Regions from separate parts of the Bradyrhizobium sp. MOS001 genome, predicted to be linked through region 4. Evidence: riboswitches for the same ligand, from Rfam matches in the RefSeq annotation. Region 4 holds a riboswitch; each other region holds the start of a gene.

Region 1 (4,208 bases), on a different contig from region 4:
CGTTGCCCCATAGTTTCAGGCCCGCGACCGGATTGACCGCGGCGGCGATCTCGACGCCCTTGGAGGCCATCTTGCCGGCGACGTTGAAGAGGATGCCGCTTTCGGGGACGTAGACGTTCTTGCGCTCGATGTCGAAGGCCGAGAACGTGGCCTCCGCGCGCCTGTCGGCCGACAGCAGCTTCACGCCGGTCTCGTAGGTCCGCGACGTCGTGAGCAGCAGCGGCGTCGTGGGCCTGAGGATGAAGATGTTCGCCACCGTCGGGTCGGCTGCCGTCGCGTACTGGCTGTAAAGCATCACGCCGGGCGCGATGTCCCAGGTGTAGCCGATGCGTCCGGTGACCGGATTGAACGTCTTCGAGAAAGGATAGTTGGCTTTCAGGAGGCCATTCTCGTCGAAGCGGGTCCGCGACAGCTCGATATTCTCAAAACGGATGCCGCCGATCAGCGCAAAGGTCGAGGTCAGCTTGAGCCGGTCCTCGAACGACAGCGAGGCGGTGTCGAGATGGGTGTAGATCTTCTCGTCGCTGCGCGGGCCGTAGAGGCCGCGGTCCGGATTGAGGAGGTCGACGTAGTCATTGAAGAACAGCGTGTCCTGCGAGACGTTGAACTGGTTGCTGCTCGCCGCCACGGTGGCGACGAAGCGATTGTCCATTCCGCCGAGATTGGAATTGACGGTGAGGTCGGTGATGTTGCCGTAGAGCCGCTGCGCGTGATCGAGCGCCAGGCGCTCGCGGTAGATGCTCTGCGCGCCTGCGAAATTGCCTACGGTCTGGTCAAACGACGAGATCTCGTTGTTGAACCAGTGCCGGTGGGCGTCATAGCCATAGACCAGGCTCTTCAGCGAGATGTTGTTGGTGATGTCCCATTGAAAGCCGCTGCGCAGCCAGAGCTCGTTGGCGCCGCTGTGATTGTCGAGCACGTTGTAGTTCGTGGTCAGCGTGCGCGCGTCGATGGTGACCGGGACCGGCGTGCCGCCGCCGAGGTAATAGTTGCTCCAGAGGCCGGAGACGACGCCATACGTCGGCACGATGCCCGGCGCGTTCGCCGGCACCAGCGGCGTCCCCCAGTAGAAGCGGTCGTTGTCCTGCCTGTATTCGGTCGCGCCCCAGATCCTCAGGTTCTCGTTGACGCGATAGTTCAGCTGGCCCGAGACGTTGCTGAGCTTCGAATAGGTGTCGTCGATAAAGCCCTTGTTGTTGAAATGGCTGATGTCGAAGCGGTAGTCGAGGCCGTTGATCAGCGTGCTGCCGCCCGATCCGTAACCGGCGCGATAGCCGTTGAAGGAATCGTAGGAAGTGAAGGCGTCGTTGACGATTGGTCCGGTGTGCGGCGCCTTGTTCACGTAGTTGATGGCGCCGCCGGTCGCACCGAGGCCCGCCACCAGCGAGTCCGGTCCCTTGATGATCTCGACCTGCTGGAGACCAGCCACGTCCATGGGACGGCCGGTCATGGTCGACGGCCCGATCGGGATTCCGTTGTAGAGCGTGGAGATCTGGTCGCCGGAAAAGCCACGCATCGAGAAGATGGCGGGCGCGCCGGGCGCATCGCCGCCGGTGACGCCGACTGCAGCCTTGGCGACGTCGGTCGTGGTCCGGATGCCCAGGTTCTGCATCGTCTGTTGACCGATGACCTCGACGGTCGCCGGCATCTCGCGCGCCGTGATGCCGAGCCGGGAGCCGACGTCGGTGACGGCTGCCGTATTGAGCGGCGTCTGTACCGGCCCGCTCGGAGCTTGCGCGGCCGGAACGGCGACAGCAGGGGCGCCACGATTGCGTCCCGCGGCGCGCCGGGCCGCGCGCTGCTTCTGAGTGCCGGGGCTGACGGCAGGAGCCTGTCGCGGCGCAGGCGGCGACACGATCACCGGGCCGACCTCCCGGGAGCGGTTGTCCTGCGCCGCGCTTTGCGCGAGCGCCGCGGACGACAAGGACACCGACGAGAGCAGAGTAATCAGGAAAGCACGCGATAACGCTGGCCTTGCGCCAGCACGGAAATGAAGATTTTGCACGACAACGCTCTGCGGCGACGCAAACAAACCGTCACCGCGGTTGCCTTAGTCATCCACCTTCGCCCCAGGCGGCGGATGCACCGGCTACTTGTCCGACATCAGGGCACCCCGCCCAATGCGTTCGCGCGTGACCATGGCTGGTAGCAGGTTTCCTGGCTCGCGGGTCATCGCCTTCGACCACCTTCCCAGAGGCCCAAGCGGGGCTCCAGTGGTTCGTTTGGTCGTCGGCTATCCGCCTACAGTTGCGGGGGCAGCCGCGGAATTGCCCACTGAGGTGGACGCACCGCATTCCCTTGAAGAGTCCTTGCGGACACTACCGATCACGAAACTGGCATCAGGGGATGAGCGCGTCAACATCCGCGCGGGCTGCTGGACGGGCCGGTCGGTCGATGGTGGCCTTGTGTTGCTGTTTTGCACGATAGTCCGAAGGACCGCGTCGAAACGTCCAACCCGGCCTCCGGACGAGCCTGGGTAACGAACGCTTGACCACGATCAATAACTGCCTTTGGTGTCCGAGTATGCTACTGAGGCCGAGTTCCGGCCCGACAAGGTAAGTCGATATTGATGCAGTTCGTCCGTACCATCCTGGCAGTCGCCATCGCCATATCCTTGGCGATGCTGCCGGTTGGCGCGTCCGCGGCGAACCTCGCAATGTCGTCGGATGGCATGCAGACGGCCATGCACATGAGCGGCGACGCCGACATGTCGATGGACGATTGTTGTCCCGACATGAAGGGAACGGGCTCCCATAGCGGCGGCTACAAGTGCGGGATGGGCTTCTGCTGCGTCGGTGGGATCATCGCGCTCGGTGATGTCAGGCCCGTGGCGTTCGAACGTCTCGCCGTCATGGCCAGCACGATGGCTATTCCCCCGGATCAGGTCGTTTCCTTCCGCGGCGGCAGTCCTCCTTTCCGACCTCCTCGAATCTGATCTCGCAAAGCCCGAGACGCGAGCGGCGTGCCTGCTCGCGACGACGACTGACGTGCGCGCTTCACGCGCCACGGCGAAAGATCAATTCATGAGGACAGGACAATGCTTTCCAAAATCAGCACCGCGGCTCTCGCCGCCACCCTTTCGCTTGCCGCTTCCGCCGCGATGGCGGGCGCGGGCGACTACGCCTTCGAGCCCGTCACTCCGCAGATGAAGAAGGGCGAAGACGTCACGCTCGCCGTTCGCCTGACGAACAAGCAGACCGGCAAGCCGATACCGGACGCAGTCATCTTCAAAAGCCGCCTCGACATGGCCCCGGACGGGATGGCCGAGATGGAATCGGCGGTCGCGCCGCTGCCGTCCAGGGAGCCGGGTGTGTACGCCTTCAAGACGGACCTGCCGATGGCTGGACGCTACCAGATGACGCTGTCCGTGAAGGTGCAGGGCGAACCGGAGACCGTCACCGGCAAGGTGATCGTCACGGCGGTCAAGTGAGCGTTCGGGCGCTGCCCGGCGGCGCCCGACATTCCCCTTTTTCCTTCACACGGACGCGCGCTCCCGGGCGCGCGGATACACCATATGAAAACGCTGCGTCTCCTGACGGCTCTTGCGCTGGGCGGTGGCCTGGTCCTGGCCGGCTACTACTGGCATTCGAACGGTGCGGGCTGGCTCGCTGAGGCCGACATATCATCGGCTGCGGCTGGCGCGGAGCGAACGCCGCTTTACTACCGCGATCCAAGCGGTGCGCCGCTCTGGTCTGCGGGTCAGAAGAAGGACGACCGCGGGCGGGACTATGTGCCGGTCTACGACGACGATGGAGCGGCCGTCGCGCCGGCGCTACCGAAGGCGCAAGCGGCTTCGCCGCGAAAAATCCTCTACTACCGCAATCCGATGGGGCTGCCCGACACGTCGCCCGTCCCAAAGAAGGATCCGATGGGGATGGACTATGTCGCCGTTTACGAAGGCGACGACACCGACGACGGCACGGTGAAGCTGTCGCCCGGCAAGATCCAGCGCGCGGGCGTGAAGTCCGAGCCCGTCGCGCGGCGCCCGATCCGGGTCTCGGTGAAGGCGCCCGGCACGATCCAGCTCGATGAACGCCGCGTGTCGGTGATCGCGATGCGCGCCGAGAGCTTCGTGCAGAAGGTCGCCGACGTGACGACCGGCACGCGCGTGAAGGCCGGCCAGCCGCTGATGGAAATCTACAGTTCGGCGGTGGCGTCCGCGGCGGCGGAATATCTCGCGACGATCACCTCCAGGACGGTCGGCGGTG
Region 2 (4,208 bases), on a different contig from region 4:
CGGATTATCACAAGGGCGTGGACGATTGGCACGAGGCCGTGGCCGCGGCCTGGTCGCAGACGATCGCCAGCCATCTCGGTGATGATGGCAAAGTCGCGCTGCTGATCTGGGGCGATCCCTCACTGTATGATTCGTCGCTGCGCATTGCGCGGCGGCTCGATCCCTTGCCTGATATCGACGTCGTGCCCGGCATCACTTCGATCCAGGCGCTGTGCGCGGCGCATGCGCTGCCGCTCAACGACATCGGCGAGCCCTTCCTCGTCACGACGGGGCGCCGCTTGCGCGAGGGTGGCTGGCCGCAGGGCGTCGATACCGTGGTGGTGATGCTCGACGGCGGCACGGCGTTCCAGTCGCTCGATCCTGCGGGGCTGCACATCTGGTGGGGCGCCTATCTCGGCATGCCCGATCAGATCGTCATGTCGGGCGTTCTGGCCGAGATCGCCCCGCACATCGTCGCCGCGCGACAGGATGCGCGCGAACGGCATGGCTGGATCATGGACAGCTACATTCTCAAGCGCCGGCCGTAAGCGAGGCAGCATGCTCCCTGAATGGGTCACCCGGAAATGCCCCGATGTCTCCGCTGTCCACCGCGAGGCGGCGCTCGCGCGTCAGGCGCAACTCACAAAACCGGCCGGCGCGCTCGGCCGGCTGGAGCAGCTTGCGGTCGAGCTTGCGGGCCTCCAGGCGACCGAGCAGCCGCGCGCCGCGCGAGTGCCGATCATCGTCTTCGCCGGCGATCACGGCATCGTCGCGCAGGGCGTGTCGGCCTATCCGCAAGGAGTGACCATCGCGATGATGGCGAATTTTGCCTCGGGCGGTGCCGCGATCTCGGTGCTGGCGCGTGAGCTTGGCTCAAACCTTGAGGTCGTCGACGCCGGTACGCTGGCGCAGGAGGAGATGGCAGGAATCGTCACTGACAAGCCGCGCAGCGGCACGCGCGACTTCAGCGTGGAAGCAGCGCTCCCCCCCACGGAGCTGGCATTCGCCTTCGAAGCCGGTCAGCGCGCAGTCGCGCGCGCAGAAGCCAGCAGGCCCGATCTCCTGATCTTCGGCGAGATGGGCATCGGCAATACCACGACGTCGGCGGCGATTGCGGCGAGCCTGCTCGGCATCAGTGCCGAGGAGATCGCGGGCTGCGGTACCGGCGTCGACGCGGCCGGCCGCGCGCACAAGGCGCGCGTGATCGACGCTGCGATCGCGCGTTACGGCGTTGCGGGCGCTTCGCCGGAACAAATTCTGTGCGCGGTCGGCGGCCTCGAGATCGCGGCGATTTGCGGCGCCATCATTGCTGCTGCGCAAGCCCGCATTCCCGTGTTGATCGATGGCTTCATCGTATCCGTGGCAGCGCTGGCGGCGGTGCGGCTGAACCCGTCGTGCCAGCCATTCCTGCTGCCGTCGCATCAATCGGCGGAGCAGGGACATCGGCTGGTGCTGCGTGCGCTGAACGTGCAGCCGTTGATCAGCCTCGATCTCAGGCTCGGCGAAGGATCGGGGGCGGCCATCGCGCTGCCGCTGGTGCGGCTCGCGTGCAGCCTTCACAACGGCATGGCGACCTTCGCGCAGGCCAACGTGCCGGATCGCCCGGCCTGATCTAGCTCAAGCCGCGCGCTGATTGACCGCGACGACGCGCCAGCCGGTGGCGAGCCGGTCGATCCGGGTCAGTGACAACGGATCGATCACGAAGCGCAGGGCCGCTTGTGGTGTCAGATCCAGCGCAATGCAGAGCGCGGCGCGGATGGTGCCGGAGTGAACGACGAGCGTTGCCGAGCCGGCGCCGATTTGCGCGAGACCCAGCCGGACACGCGCGACCTGATCCTCAAAACTTTCGCCGCCCGGCGGCCGACCGTGCGCCGGATCGCTCCAGAACTGCGCATAGGTCTCCCCGCCGGTCGCAGCGAGTTCGTCATGCCGCCGGCCGGTCCAGTCGCCAAAATCCTGCTCGCCAAATTCGGGCACCAACGCGGGTTCGAGTCCCAGCGCGCGCGCCGTCTCAACCGTACGTCGCGCCGGGCTCACCAAGCTCGCAGCATCTGGCGGAAGCCTCTGCCGCAACGCCTCCAGTTGCACGCGATCGCCGAGATCGGCGGGCGCGTCGGCCGCGTGGATCGTCCCTTTGACGCCGTCGACGGGCGCATGCCGTATCAGCCAGAGGAAGGTCTCGCCTTCCATGCCTATCTCCAAGGAAGTTGGTCGCTGTGGTAATAACGTCGCAGCGGCACATTGACTCTGTCTTGTCGGTAATCCTAGATGGCTTTGACGGTTTCCCCGAGTGGGGATGAAAAGGGAATGCGGTGCGGGGATTTTGTCCCCAATGCCGCGGCTGCCCCCGCAACTGTAAGCGGCGAATCTTGCGTCACGAGCCACTGGGTATCTCGGTCCCGGGAAGGCGATGCAAGGTACTGACCCGCGAGCCAGGAGACCTGCCGTCAGCCGTGGTCACACGCGAAGATGTCGGTCGGGGAGTACAGACATTCGGCTTCATCGGAAGGCTCAAAGGCCGGAGGTGGGACCTGGTTCGCTGTGACGTGCCACTGACGTCATACCGAGGTCCCGAACTGTGTCTTCCATTCGTCTTGTACGACCGCGTTGCTTCCTGCTCGCTTCCGCCGCGCTTACTTCATTTGCAGTCGCCGATCTGCCCGCAGCGCTGGCGCAGCAGGCCCGCGAGCCGCTGCCGCCGGTCGAGGTGTCGCCCGCCCAATCCCGCAAACCGGCAAAGCCGGCGGCCCGGGACGCGCAGAGCCCACGCCGCGCGGCATCGCGCAGGCCAGCGGCCGCATCGGCCGCGGCCAAGCCCGTCGTGCCGACCGCGGCGGCGCAGACGCCGCTCAACACCAATGTGGTTGCCGAGAGCGCCTCGCGCCTCGGCCTGACCGTGCAGGAGACACCCGCGACCGTCGAAGTCATCTCGGCCGAGACCATGCGGGAGCAGGGCTATCGCACCGTGTCGGAGGTTGCGCAGGGCGCGGTCGGTGTCACCTCCGGCGACAATCCGGCCGAGCCCGCGGCTTTCTCCATGCGTGGCTTCACCAACAGCCAGATCAACATGCTCTACAACGGCATCAAGATCGGTCCGCAGAACATGACCTCGCGGATCACGGATACGGCCAATCTCGCAGCCGTGGAATTTTTGAAAGGTCCGGCCTCGCTGATGTCGGGCGAAGGTGCCGCCGGTGGCGCAATCAACTTGATCACGAAGCAGCCACACACCGGACCGATCCGGAATGAAGCTGACTTTTCCTGGGACTCGCTCAACTCGTTCGGCGTCCATTACGGCTCGGGCGGCAGCACCAACGTGCAGGGGCTCGACTACCGCTTCGACATCAGCCGCGCCTCGCTCAATGGCTTTGCCGACGACACCAATACCAAGACGTTGGATGTGTCTGGCCAGCTCAATTACCGCATCTCCGACAGCCTCAAGATCTGGGGCGCGATCGAGTACCGGGAAGATCGCTCGAAGGCCTATTGGGGCGCACCGCTGGTACCGATCGCCTTCAGCGGCTCGCATGCGACGAGCGGCATTGTTTCGGGCAATTACGTCTCGAACTTCAACAAAACGAATCTCGGTGCGATCACGATCGACGATCGTACCTTCAACACCAATTACAACGTTCTCGACAACCGCAACGTGGCACAAGAGGTGTGGCTGCGCGGCGGCTTCGAACTGAAGCTGGCGCCTGACCTGACGCTGAAGAGCCAAGCCTATGCCTATGGCGCGGAGCGTACCTGGTTCAACAACGAGATCGAGGCTTTCAATGCCAGTACGGGCCTGCCCAACTCGAACATGGTCGATCGCGAGCGCTTCTATGTTGCACATAGCCAACGCCTTGTCGGCAACATTACCGACCTGATTTGGGACGCTAATATCGCAGGCTTCGACAACCGCCTGGTCACGACACTTTCGTCCAGCTATCTCGATTTCGTCAGGCCAGGCGCGGCCAACTTCCCGGACGATTACGTCTCGCTCGTCAATCCCGACCGTGGCCTTTACGGCCTGCTCACGACGCAGCAGCAGACCGCGCGCATCGACAACGAGGCGCTGTCGTTCGAGGACCGGGTGAAGCTCACGCGAACCTTCGCGCTGGTCGGCGGCCTTCGCGTCGAGCATATCGGGCTTGACCGCAACTCGACCGACGCCGCCGGGCTGGAAAAGGCGAGCTTCCCGTTCTCGAAGTCCTGGGTCCCGACGACGGGGCGTATCGGCTACA
Region 3 (4,208 bases), on a different contig from region 4:
CGCGCAGCGACTCCGCCCAGTCTTCGCGCCGTGCCGATGAGAGCGCGACCTGGAAGACGGGACATGATGCAGCATCGAACGGTGTCGTGCCGTCGTCGCCCATCGCCGAGAACGCCGTCGCGTTGACGATCGCGGCCGGAGGATTCGTCGCGAAATAGGTCCGCAGCCAGTCCGCAACGCCCGGAGCCTTCAGCGAGGTGACGAACGCGCCGTACGCGTCAAAGCCGCGCTCGCGCAGCGCCGCGATCAGGGCGTCGACCGGCCCGGTATCCGCGGCGGTGAGATAGGAACGATAGAAGGTCACGAACGCGAGCGGCTTTCCCTCGCCTGCCATCGGCGCAGCAATGACGCCACGCGCGGGATCGTAAAAGCCCATCTCAGGCAGGTTCATCTCGCCGACGACCGGGCCTGCGTAAAGGCCCGAGGCCAACGCGAGCTGCGCGATCGCGGCCTGGGCTGCAACAGGACCGCCGGTGTCGCAGAGCACCTTGAGCCGGCGCAGCGTCGAAACCGGCAGGGTCGAGTAGGCATCGAGCCGCGTGTCGTCGCGGCCGTCGGCCGGCAGCACGGCCAGCACGATGTTGCGGTTCTTCGCAAGCTGCTGCAGGGCCGCGAGCCCGTACGGCCAATAGGACTCACCGCCGATCAGGCGCACCAGGATGCCGCGCGCCTGCGACAGCGTGCGCTCGATATAGGTGTCGACCGACAACGGATGACGCAGCTCCGCGAGATTGGCGAGCCGCAGCGACGGCAGGCTGTTACGGCCGCGCCGCCAGCCGGCCGCGAACGCGGCAAGGTCGGAATCCGAGTACGAGAGCACCACGAGATCGGCCGGGTCCTGGCCGATGTCCCTTGGCGTCGCGGTCTCCTCGAGACCGCGGCTCTCGCGGAAGACGACGTGCATCAGATACCAGATCCTGAAAGCCCAAGTCCGACCTTGATCGCGGCCTCGTCGATATCGCCGTGCTCGCCGATCACGACAAGCTTCGACTGCCTGAGAGCTGCGCCCCAGGGCTTGTCGAACTGGTGGCGCACGCGCTCGCCGACCGCTTGCAGCAACAGGCGCATCGGCTTGCCCGCGACCGCGATATAGCCCTTGACGCGCAGCACGTTCTGCTCGCGCGAAAGACGCTGCACCGACGCGACCAGTGCGTCGATGTCGCTGATTTCAGGAAGATCGATCACAACGGAGGCGAAATCGTCGTGCTCGTGATCCTCCTCGCCGTCGTGATGCGAGGGGCGCGCGGCGAGATCGTTCTCTGCGGCGGCGCCAAGGCCGAGGATGACACGCGCATCGATCGCGCCATCGGTGACGGATAGCATCGGCACGCGGCGCGGCATCTCGGCGGTAATGGCGGCCTTGGCGGCTTCGATCCCTGCGGCCCCCGCAAGATCGGCCTTGGTCAGCAGCACGATGTCGGCGCAGGCGATCTGGTCCTCGAACACTTCCGACAGCGGCGTCTCGTGATCGAGATTTCCATCCGCTGCGCGCTGCGCTTCCACGGCAGCCGGGTCCGGCGCAAAACGGCCGGCGGCAACAGCCTCGGCATCGGCCAGCGCGATCACGCCGTCGACCGTGATCCGCGAGCGGATCTCCGGCCAGTCGAACGCCTTCAGCAGCGGCTTCGGCAGCGCCAGGCCCGAGGTCTCGATCAGGATGTGATCGGGCCGCACCGGCCGCGCCAAGAGCTTTTCCATGGTCGGAATGAAATCGTCCGCAACGGTGCAGCAGATGCAGCCATTGGCGAGCTCGACGATGTTCTCCTCCGGGCAATTCGCATCGGCGCAGGATTTCAGGATCTCGCCGTCGACACCCTCGCTGCCGAACTCGTTGACCAGCACGGCGAGCTTCTTGCCGTCAGGGTTTGCGAGCAGATGCTGGATCAGCGTGGTCTTGCCGGAGCCGAGAAAACCCGTGACCACCGTCACAGGGACTTTTGCGAGCGAGTTCATTCGGCGGCCTCCGGCAACACGGCAATGGGGGGAATGCGGGCAAGCGACTGCTTGCGGAAGATTTCGGGACGGCTGCGCCAGGGCACGAGGCCGTCGGGCGCGGCGGCATAGGCCGCAGCACCCGCGACCACGTCGCTCGCATGGGCCTCTGACAGACGGCCATAGACATAGGACCAGCGGCCGGGCGCGCTGAGCGCAACCGAGCAACCCTGGCTGCATGCCGACAGGCATTCGACGGGAACCACATTGACGCCCTCGGGCACGCCGGCGTCGAGGATCGCACCATGCAGGCGCTTGCCGGGCGTCGTCTCACCCTCGTCGAGCGTCTGGCCGGCACGGCAGGTAATACAGACGTGAAGTGTGACGGTCATCGCCTCTTCCAGGATAAACAGCGGGAGGCGAAGAGGCACACGGACCATTCCCCCGAAGGTCCGTTTCCCCGTCGCGGAACACCCCGTCCGCCGGTCCAAAACTCGTCCGCGCTGGCAGGTCTCCCGGCTTGCGGAGCAGGGCTTTTGGCCCTTCGATCCCCGCCTTCCCGATCCCCTGGGGGATCAGTGGCTTCGGGCATCTCTCCGGTCACGGTCGCGGGGGCGGCTGCAGTTTGGAGCCGAATCTTGTCGATTCGGACCCTATCGCATTCCCTCTTCGCCTGTCATAGGACAGGAACCAACGCCGGGCCACCATTTGCCCCCGGCCGCCTCTTGTCAAGCCGAAGGACCCTGTCAGATGACGCCTGAACCGGATACCCAAACGGCCGAGGAAACCGACGCCCGCCACGCCGCGAAAATGGCGAAAATCAAGGTCGCCCGCGACAAGATCATGGCGACCAAGAGCGGCGAAAAGGGCCTCATCATCGTCCACACCGGCGCCGGCAAGGGCAAGTCCACCTCCGCCTTCGGCATGATCGTCCGCTGTGTCGCCCATGGCTTCCCCTGCGCGGTCGTGCAGTTCATCAAGGGCGCCTGGGACACCGGCGAACGGCGCCTGCTCACCGGCCATTTCGGCGAGCTCTGCCAGTTCCATGCGATGGGCCAAGGGTTCACCTGGGAGACGCAGGACCGCGCCCGCGACATCGCCGCAGCACAGGCCGGCTGGGCGAAGGCCAAGGAGCTGATCTCAGATTCCAATCTGCGCATGGTCGTGCTCGACGAGATCAACATCGCGCTGCGCTACGACTATCTCGACATCGCCGAGGTCGTCGACTTTCTGAAAACGCACAAACCGCCGATGACGCATGTCGTGCTCACCGGGCGCAACGCCAAGGACGAGCTGATCGAGATCGCCGATCTCGTCACCGAGATGACGCTGGTCAAGCACCCCTTCCGCTCCGGCATCAAGGCGCAAGCCGGCGTCGAGTTCTGACGACGCCAGATTCTGAAAACACCATGGCGCGCGCATTGATGATCCAGGGGGCCGGCTCGGACGTGGGCAAGTCGCTCATCGTCGCCGGCCTCGCGCGCGCCTTCACGCGGCGCGGCCTGCGCGTGCTGCCCTTCAAGCCGCAGAACATGTCGAACAACGCGGCCGTCACCGTCGACGGCGGCGAGATCGGTCGCGCCCAGGCGCTGCAGGCGCTGGCCGCCGGCGTCGAGCCGCACACCGACATGAACCCGGTGCTGCTGAAGCCGGAGACCGATGTCGGCGCACAAATCATCGTCCAGGGAAAGCGCATCGCGACCGCGCGGGCGCGTGAATATGCGGCGATGAAACCGTCGCTGATGGGCGCGGTGCTGGAAAGCTTCGAGCGGCTGAAAGCGCGCGCCGATCTGGTGCTGGTCGAAGGCGCCGGCAGCCCGGCCGAGGTCAACCTGCGCAAGGCCGACATCGCCAATATGGGCTTTGCACGCAAGGCCGACGTGCCGGTCGTGCTGGTCGGCGACATCGACCGCGGCGGCGTCATCGCCCAGCTCGTCGGCATCAAGACGGTGATCAACCCCGACGATGCCGCGATGATCGAGGGTTTCGTCATCAACAAGTTCCGCGGCGACCCCTCGCTGTTCGACGACGGCTACAAGCTGATCGAGCAGAAGACCGCGTGGCGCGGCCTTGGCGTGCTGCCCTGGTTCGCGCGCGCCGGCGAGCTGCCAGCCGAGGATGCGCTGGGGCTGAGCGACGCGCGCAAGCCGGGCCAGTGCAAGATCGCCTGCCTCGCGCTGTCGCGGATCGCCAATTTCGATGATCTCGATCCGTTGAAGCTCGAGCCTGGCGTCGATCTCGTGATGGTGCGGCCGGGCGAAGCCATCCCCGGCGAC
Region 4 (4,208 bases):
CTGGTCACCGACCAGGTGAAGGTGTTCGGCCGGGTCGATAATCTCGCCAATGTGCACTATCAAAATCCGACCGGCTTTCTGCAGCCGGGACTGGGCGTCTATGGCGGCATTCGCCTGGCGAATTACGACGTCAGATAGCGAGAGAGAGAAGCCTCATGACGACGGCCGATCCGCTCATGGACCTGATCGCAAGCCAGCTTGCCGACGCTGAGGCCGGCTGGAGCGTCGGCACGTTCGGTGCCATTGCCGAGTTCACACGCGAGCCCGGTGAGGCCTTCGATATGGAGCAGTCTCGCAACGGGATCAGCGCCGTGACGCAGAAGGGTGGGATACGCGTTGTCTCCCACCCGGATCTGCGCCTGATCGCATCGGAATCGCCGACCACGGAGAGCTGGAGCCACCGCATCGCGCTGTGTCTTCCGCATGAAGCCAGCGCCATGAGTGGTCGTACCGTGCTGACCGAGCTCGGTCCGGATATCGAGGCGCTCCTGACGAGGGATCGCAGCGGCATCCTGTTCGACCTTGGCCTCGGAACGTTGCAGGTCGACGCCTGCATCCGTGTCAGCGATGCCGATGCCGTCGCCGCGCTCAGGAGCCGCACGGGCCAATCCGTGTTCGCGCCCGAAAGCGACGCCATGCGGATCATTCTGGCCGCCAATCCGCACCGCGTCTTCATCAGCCGCATCGGGCGCGCCGAGGTATTCCAGCCGATCCCGCCGCCGGGCGGGCAAAGCCCTGACGGCCCGCACACCCACGTCTCGCCAAAGCTGCTTGCGCATCGCCGCACCCATGCCGCCACCGAGCCGCTGCCTGAGGGGTGGATCCCCTGCGCGCATCTCTATCCGGCCCATCCGCTCCGCGATCAGCTCGGCCGCAAGCGCGCTTTTCGGCCGGATCATCACGCAGCCTTCCAGGCGCTGCTCGAACTCTATGGGCTGCCGGAGCTGACGGCGTGCAAGAGGGCCGTGGTCGAGGCGGTCGCGAAGGGGCGGGGATCTGAGACGGCGACGCTTCCGCCCGATCGCACGGCGCGCGCCACCGTTCGCGTGGCCTTGCGCCAATTGGCGGCCAAGGAGCCGCACACCGTGACACTCGCCGCCTGGCTTGCCGCCTACGACCGGCGCGATCCAGCCGAGACTGAAGATCCCATGGAGGCTCTTCACTGAGTCAGACGTGATGCCGCGTTCCAGCAAAATTGTGCTACAAATCCCACAAGGAGATCGTTCCATGACTGTCACCATCCTGCCGCCCCACGCCGACCGTTTCCGCCTTCATCCGGTCGCGTCGCGCATCGCGCCGATGTTCTGCTTTGCACTGCTGACGGTGTCATGCGCGCTCGCGAGCTTCGCGCTTGCCTGCGCGACGCCGTTTGCGGCGTTCGCCGTCGTCGCCGCCGCGATGCTGCCGATGCGTCCGGCGCTGCTCGTCGTCACCGGCGCCTGGCTCGTGAACCAGACCATCGGCTTTGGCGTGCTGCACTATCCCATCGATGGCAGCACCATCGCCTGGGGCTTTGTCATCGGTGCTGCCGCGTTGCTGTCGACGGCAGCGGCATCGACCGTTCTCCGCCTGCTGCCGCAGGGCCGCACGCCGCTGATGCTGGCCATCGCGCTCGTCGCCGCCTACGCCGCCTATGAGCTCGCGCTGCTTGCCGCGACGCCGTTCCTTGGCGGAGAGGGCGCGTTCACTGCGGCCATCGTGACGCGCATCGGGCTGACCAGCGCCGTCTGGCTCGCCGGCCTCGTCGCCGCCTGCGAGATCGTCCGCCTGGTCGATCCGTTCGGGCGCGCGATGCGGAACGCGTAATGCTGGATGTGCGTCATCCCAAGGGTTGCGCGAGCCAGGCGGGAACTCCCGCATTCCACAGGGAACACCGCTTCCGGCCCGCAACGAATCGTTGACACCCGGCTGCATATGTCACCACATGTGGGCGTCACGGTTCCGCTGGATCGCAAGATTTAGTGGCTAAGAGGGAAGCCGGTGAACCGCGCGAGAGCGCGGAATTCCGGCGCTGCCCCCGCAACTGTCAGCAGCGAGCTGCTTCCGAACAATCGTCACTGGTGCCTTTCGCGCCGGGAAGACGGGAAGTGGGCGACGACCTGCGAGCCAGGAGACCTGCCGCGACGATCTGAACGTCCACGGGCGGGGTGTCCGGCGGTCGCTTGCACGCACCGCCCGGCAACTCTGCCGCCGGCGTTTCTGCAGCGTCCTTCCTTACAGCCCCGTTCAAACACAACGCGCGCATCACGGGGCCCTTTGATGTCACTCAACCTGCACGACGCGGACACCGCTTCCGCACCCATCGTTCATTTGCGTCCACAATCGCTTGCGCCTGCTTCGAGCGAGCCGGCCATGCAGATCATCCGTCGCAACGGCAAGGTCTCGCCGTTCGATTCCGCGAAGATCGCGGTCGCCATGACCAAGGCGTTTCTTGCGGTCGAAGGCACCAGTGCGGTCGCCTCGCGCCGCGTCCATGAGAGCGTGGAGCAGCTGACGGCCGAAGTCGTCGCTGCGTTGATGCGGCGGGCAGGCGAGGGACGCACCTTCCATATCGAGGATGTGCAGGACCAGGTCGAGCTCGCCTTGATGCGGAGCGAGCACCACAAGGTCGCACGCGCCTATGTGCTGTACCGCGAGGAGCGGTCGCGCCAGCGCGCCGAGGAGGCGGCCGCGGAAGCGACGCCCGCTGTCGCGCCGGCACTTCATGTCACGCTCGCCGACGGTTCGCGCGTTGGTCTCGACACCAAGCGGCTTGCGCTGATTATCGGCGAAGCCTGCGCCGGTCTCGACGGCGTCTCCGCGGCACCCGTGCTCACCGAGACCACCCGCAATCTCTACGACGGCATCAGCCAGGACGAACTGGCGCTGGCCTCGATCATGGCCGCACGCACGCTGGTCGAGCAGGAGCCGAATTATGCTTATGTCAGTGCGCGCCTGCTGCTGGACAAGCTCCGCGGCGAGGTGCTGTCCTATGTCCATGCCGGGCCGACCTTCGCCTCGCAGGCCGATATGGCTGTGCGCTATGCCGAATATTACCCGGCCTACGTGAAGACCGGCATCGTTGCCGAACTGCTCGATCCTGAACTGGCCCGCTTCGACCTCGGCCGGATCGCGGCTGCACTCAAGCCCGAGCGCGACCTGAACTTCCAGTTCCTCGGCCTCCAGACGCTGTACGACCGCTACTTCCTGCACGTCCGCGGCAAGCGGATCGAACTGCCGCAAGCTTTCTTCATGCGCGTCGCGATGGGTCTTGCGGTGCGCGAGATCGACCGAGAGGCCAGGGCGATCGAGTTCTACGATCTGCTGTCATCGTTCGACTTCATGGCCTCGACGCCGACGCTGTTCAATTCGGGTACGCTGCGTCCGCAATTGTCGTCCTGTTTTCTCACGACAGTCTCGGACGACCTCGACGGCATCTTCAAGTCGATCAAGGACAACGCACTGCTGGCAAAATATTCCGGCGGCCTCGGCAACGACTGGACGCCGGTCCGTGGGCTCGGCGCCCACATCAAGGGCACCAACGGCGAGAGCCAGGGCATCATCCCGTTCCTGAAGGTTGCCAACGACACCGCGATTGCCGTCAACCAGGGCGGCAAGCGCAAGGGCGCGGTCTGCGCCTATCTGGAGACCTGACACGTCGACATCGAGGAATTCCTCGACCTGCGCAAGAACACCGGCGACGACCGCCGTCGTACCCACGACATGAACACCGCCAATTGGGTGCCGGACCTGTTCATGCAGCGCGTCGATGCCGATGGCGAATGGACGCTGTTTTCGCCCGACGAGACGCCCGATTTGCACGATCTATACGGCGGGGCGTTCAAGACGGCTTACGAGGCCTATGAGGCCAAGGCGAAAGCCGGCGGCATGCGCGTCTTCAAGACCGTGCGCGCGAGCGACCTCTGGCGTCGCATGCTGACCATGCTGTTCGAGACCGGTCATCCCTGGATCACCTTCAAGGACCCCTGCAACCTGCGTTCGCCGCAGCGGCACGTTGGCGTGATCCACTCGTCGAACCTCTGCACCGAGATCACGCTGAACACCTCCGCCGACGAGGTCGCGGTCTGCAATCTCGGCTCCATCAACATGCTCAACCATGTCGGGCCTGATGGTGTCGACCAGGCCAAGCTGAAGCGGACGGTGACCACCGCCGTCCGGATGCTCGACAACGTCATCGACATCAATTTCTACACCATCCCGGAGGCGCG

Evidence for each region. Region 4 has a riboswitch for cobalamin ahead of CT676_RS02680 (ribonucleoside-diphosphate reductase subunit alpha). Riboswitches for the same ligand answer to the same signal wherever they lie in the genome.
Region 1: it holds a riboswitch for cobalamin, as region 4 does, so the genes downstream of both, CT676_RS15150 (TonB-dependent receptor) here and CT676_RS02680 (ribonucleoside-diphosphate reductase subunit alpha) in region 4, are expected to answer to the same signal.
Region 2: it holds a riboswitch for cobalamin, as region 4 does, so the genes downstream of both, CT676_RS44355 (TonB-dependent receptor) here and CT676_RS02680 (ribonucleoside-diphosphate reductase subunit alpha) in region 4, are expected to answer to the same signal.
Region 3: it holds a riboswitch for cobalamin, as region 4 does, so the genes downstream of both, CT676_RS28470 (DUF1636 domain-containing protein) here and CT676_RS02680 (ribonucleoside-diphosphate reductase subunit alpha) in region 4, are expected to answer to the same signal.

The regions. Positions count from the first base shown of each region.
Region 1 is NZ_SPVJ01000009.1:45,610-49,817, reverse strand. Features, by position in the region: gene CT676_RS15150 (TonB-dependent receptor) at 1-1,930, opposite strand, end outside; cobalamin riboswitch at 2,130-2,338, opposite strand; gene CT676_RS15145 (hypothetical protein) at 2,570-2,935, shown strand; gene CT676_RS15140 (FixH family protein) at 3,038-3,430, shown strand; gene CT676_RS15135 (efflux RND transporter periplasmic adaptor subunit) at 3,515-4,208, shown strand, end outside.
Region 2 is NZ_SPVJ01000029.1:50,040-54,247, reverse strand. Features, by position in the region: gene cobF (precorrin-6A synthase (deacetylating)) at 1-527, shown strand, start outside; gene cobT (nicotinate-nucleotide--dimethylbenzimidazole phosphoribosyltransferase) at 538-1,590, shown strand; gene CT676_RS28390 (histidine phosphatase family protein) at 1,597-2,169, opposite strand; cobalamin riboswitch at 2,241-2,443, shown strand; gene CT676_RS44355 (TonB-dependent receptor) at 2,558-4,208, shown strand, end outside.
Region 3 is NZ_SPVJ01000029.1:66,173-70,380, forward strand. Features, by position in the region: gene cobN (cobaltochelatase subunit CobN) at 1-904, opposite strand, end outside; gene cobW (cobalamin biosynthesis protein CobW) at 904-1,953, opposite strand; gene CT676_RS28470 (DUF1636 domain-containing protein) at 1,950-2,324, opposite strand; cobalamin riboswitch at 2,420-2,642, opposite strand; gene cobO (cob(I)yrinic acid a,c-diamide adenosyltransferase) at 2,683-3,318, shown strand; gene CT676_RS28480 (cobyric acid synthase) at 3,342-4,208, shown strand, end outside.
Region 4 is NZ_SPVJ01000001.1:555,974-560,181, reverse strand. Features, by position in the region: gene CT676_RS45100 (TonB-dependent receptor) at 1-138, shown strand, start outside; gene CT676_RS02690 (hypothetical protein) at 156-1,166, shown strand; gene CT676_RS02685 (hypothetical protein) at 1,228-1,806, shown strand; cobalamin riboswitch at 1,920-2,138, shown strand; partial or broken gene CT676_RS02680 (ribonucleoside-diphosphate reductase subunit alpha) at 2,260-4,208, shown strand, end outside.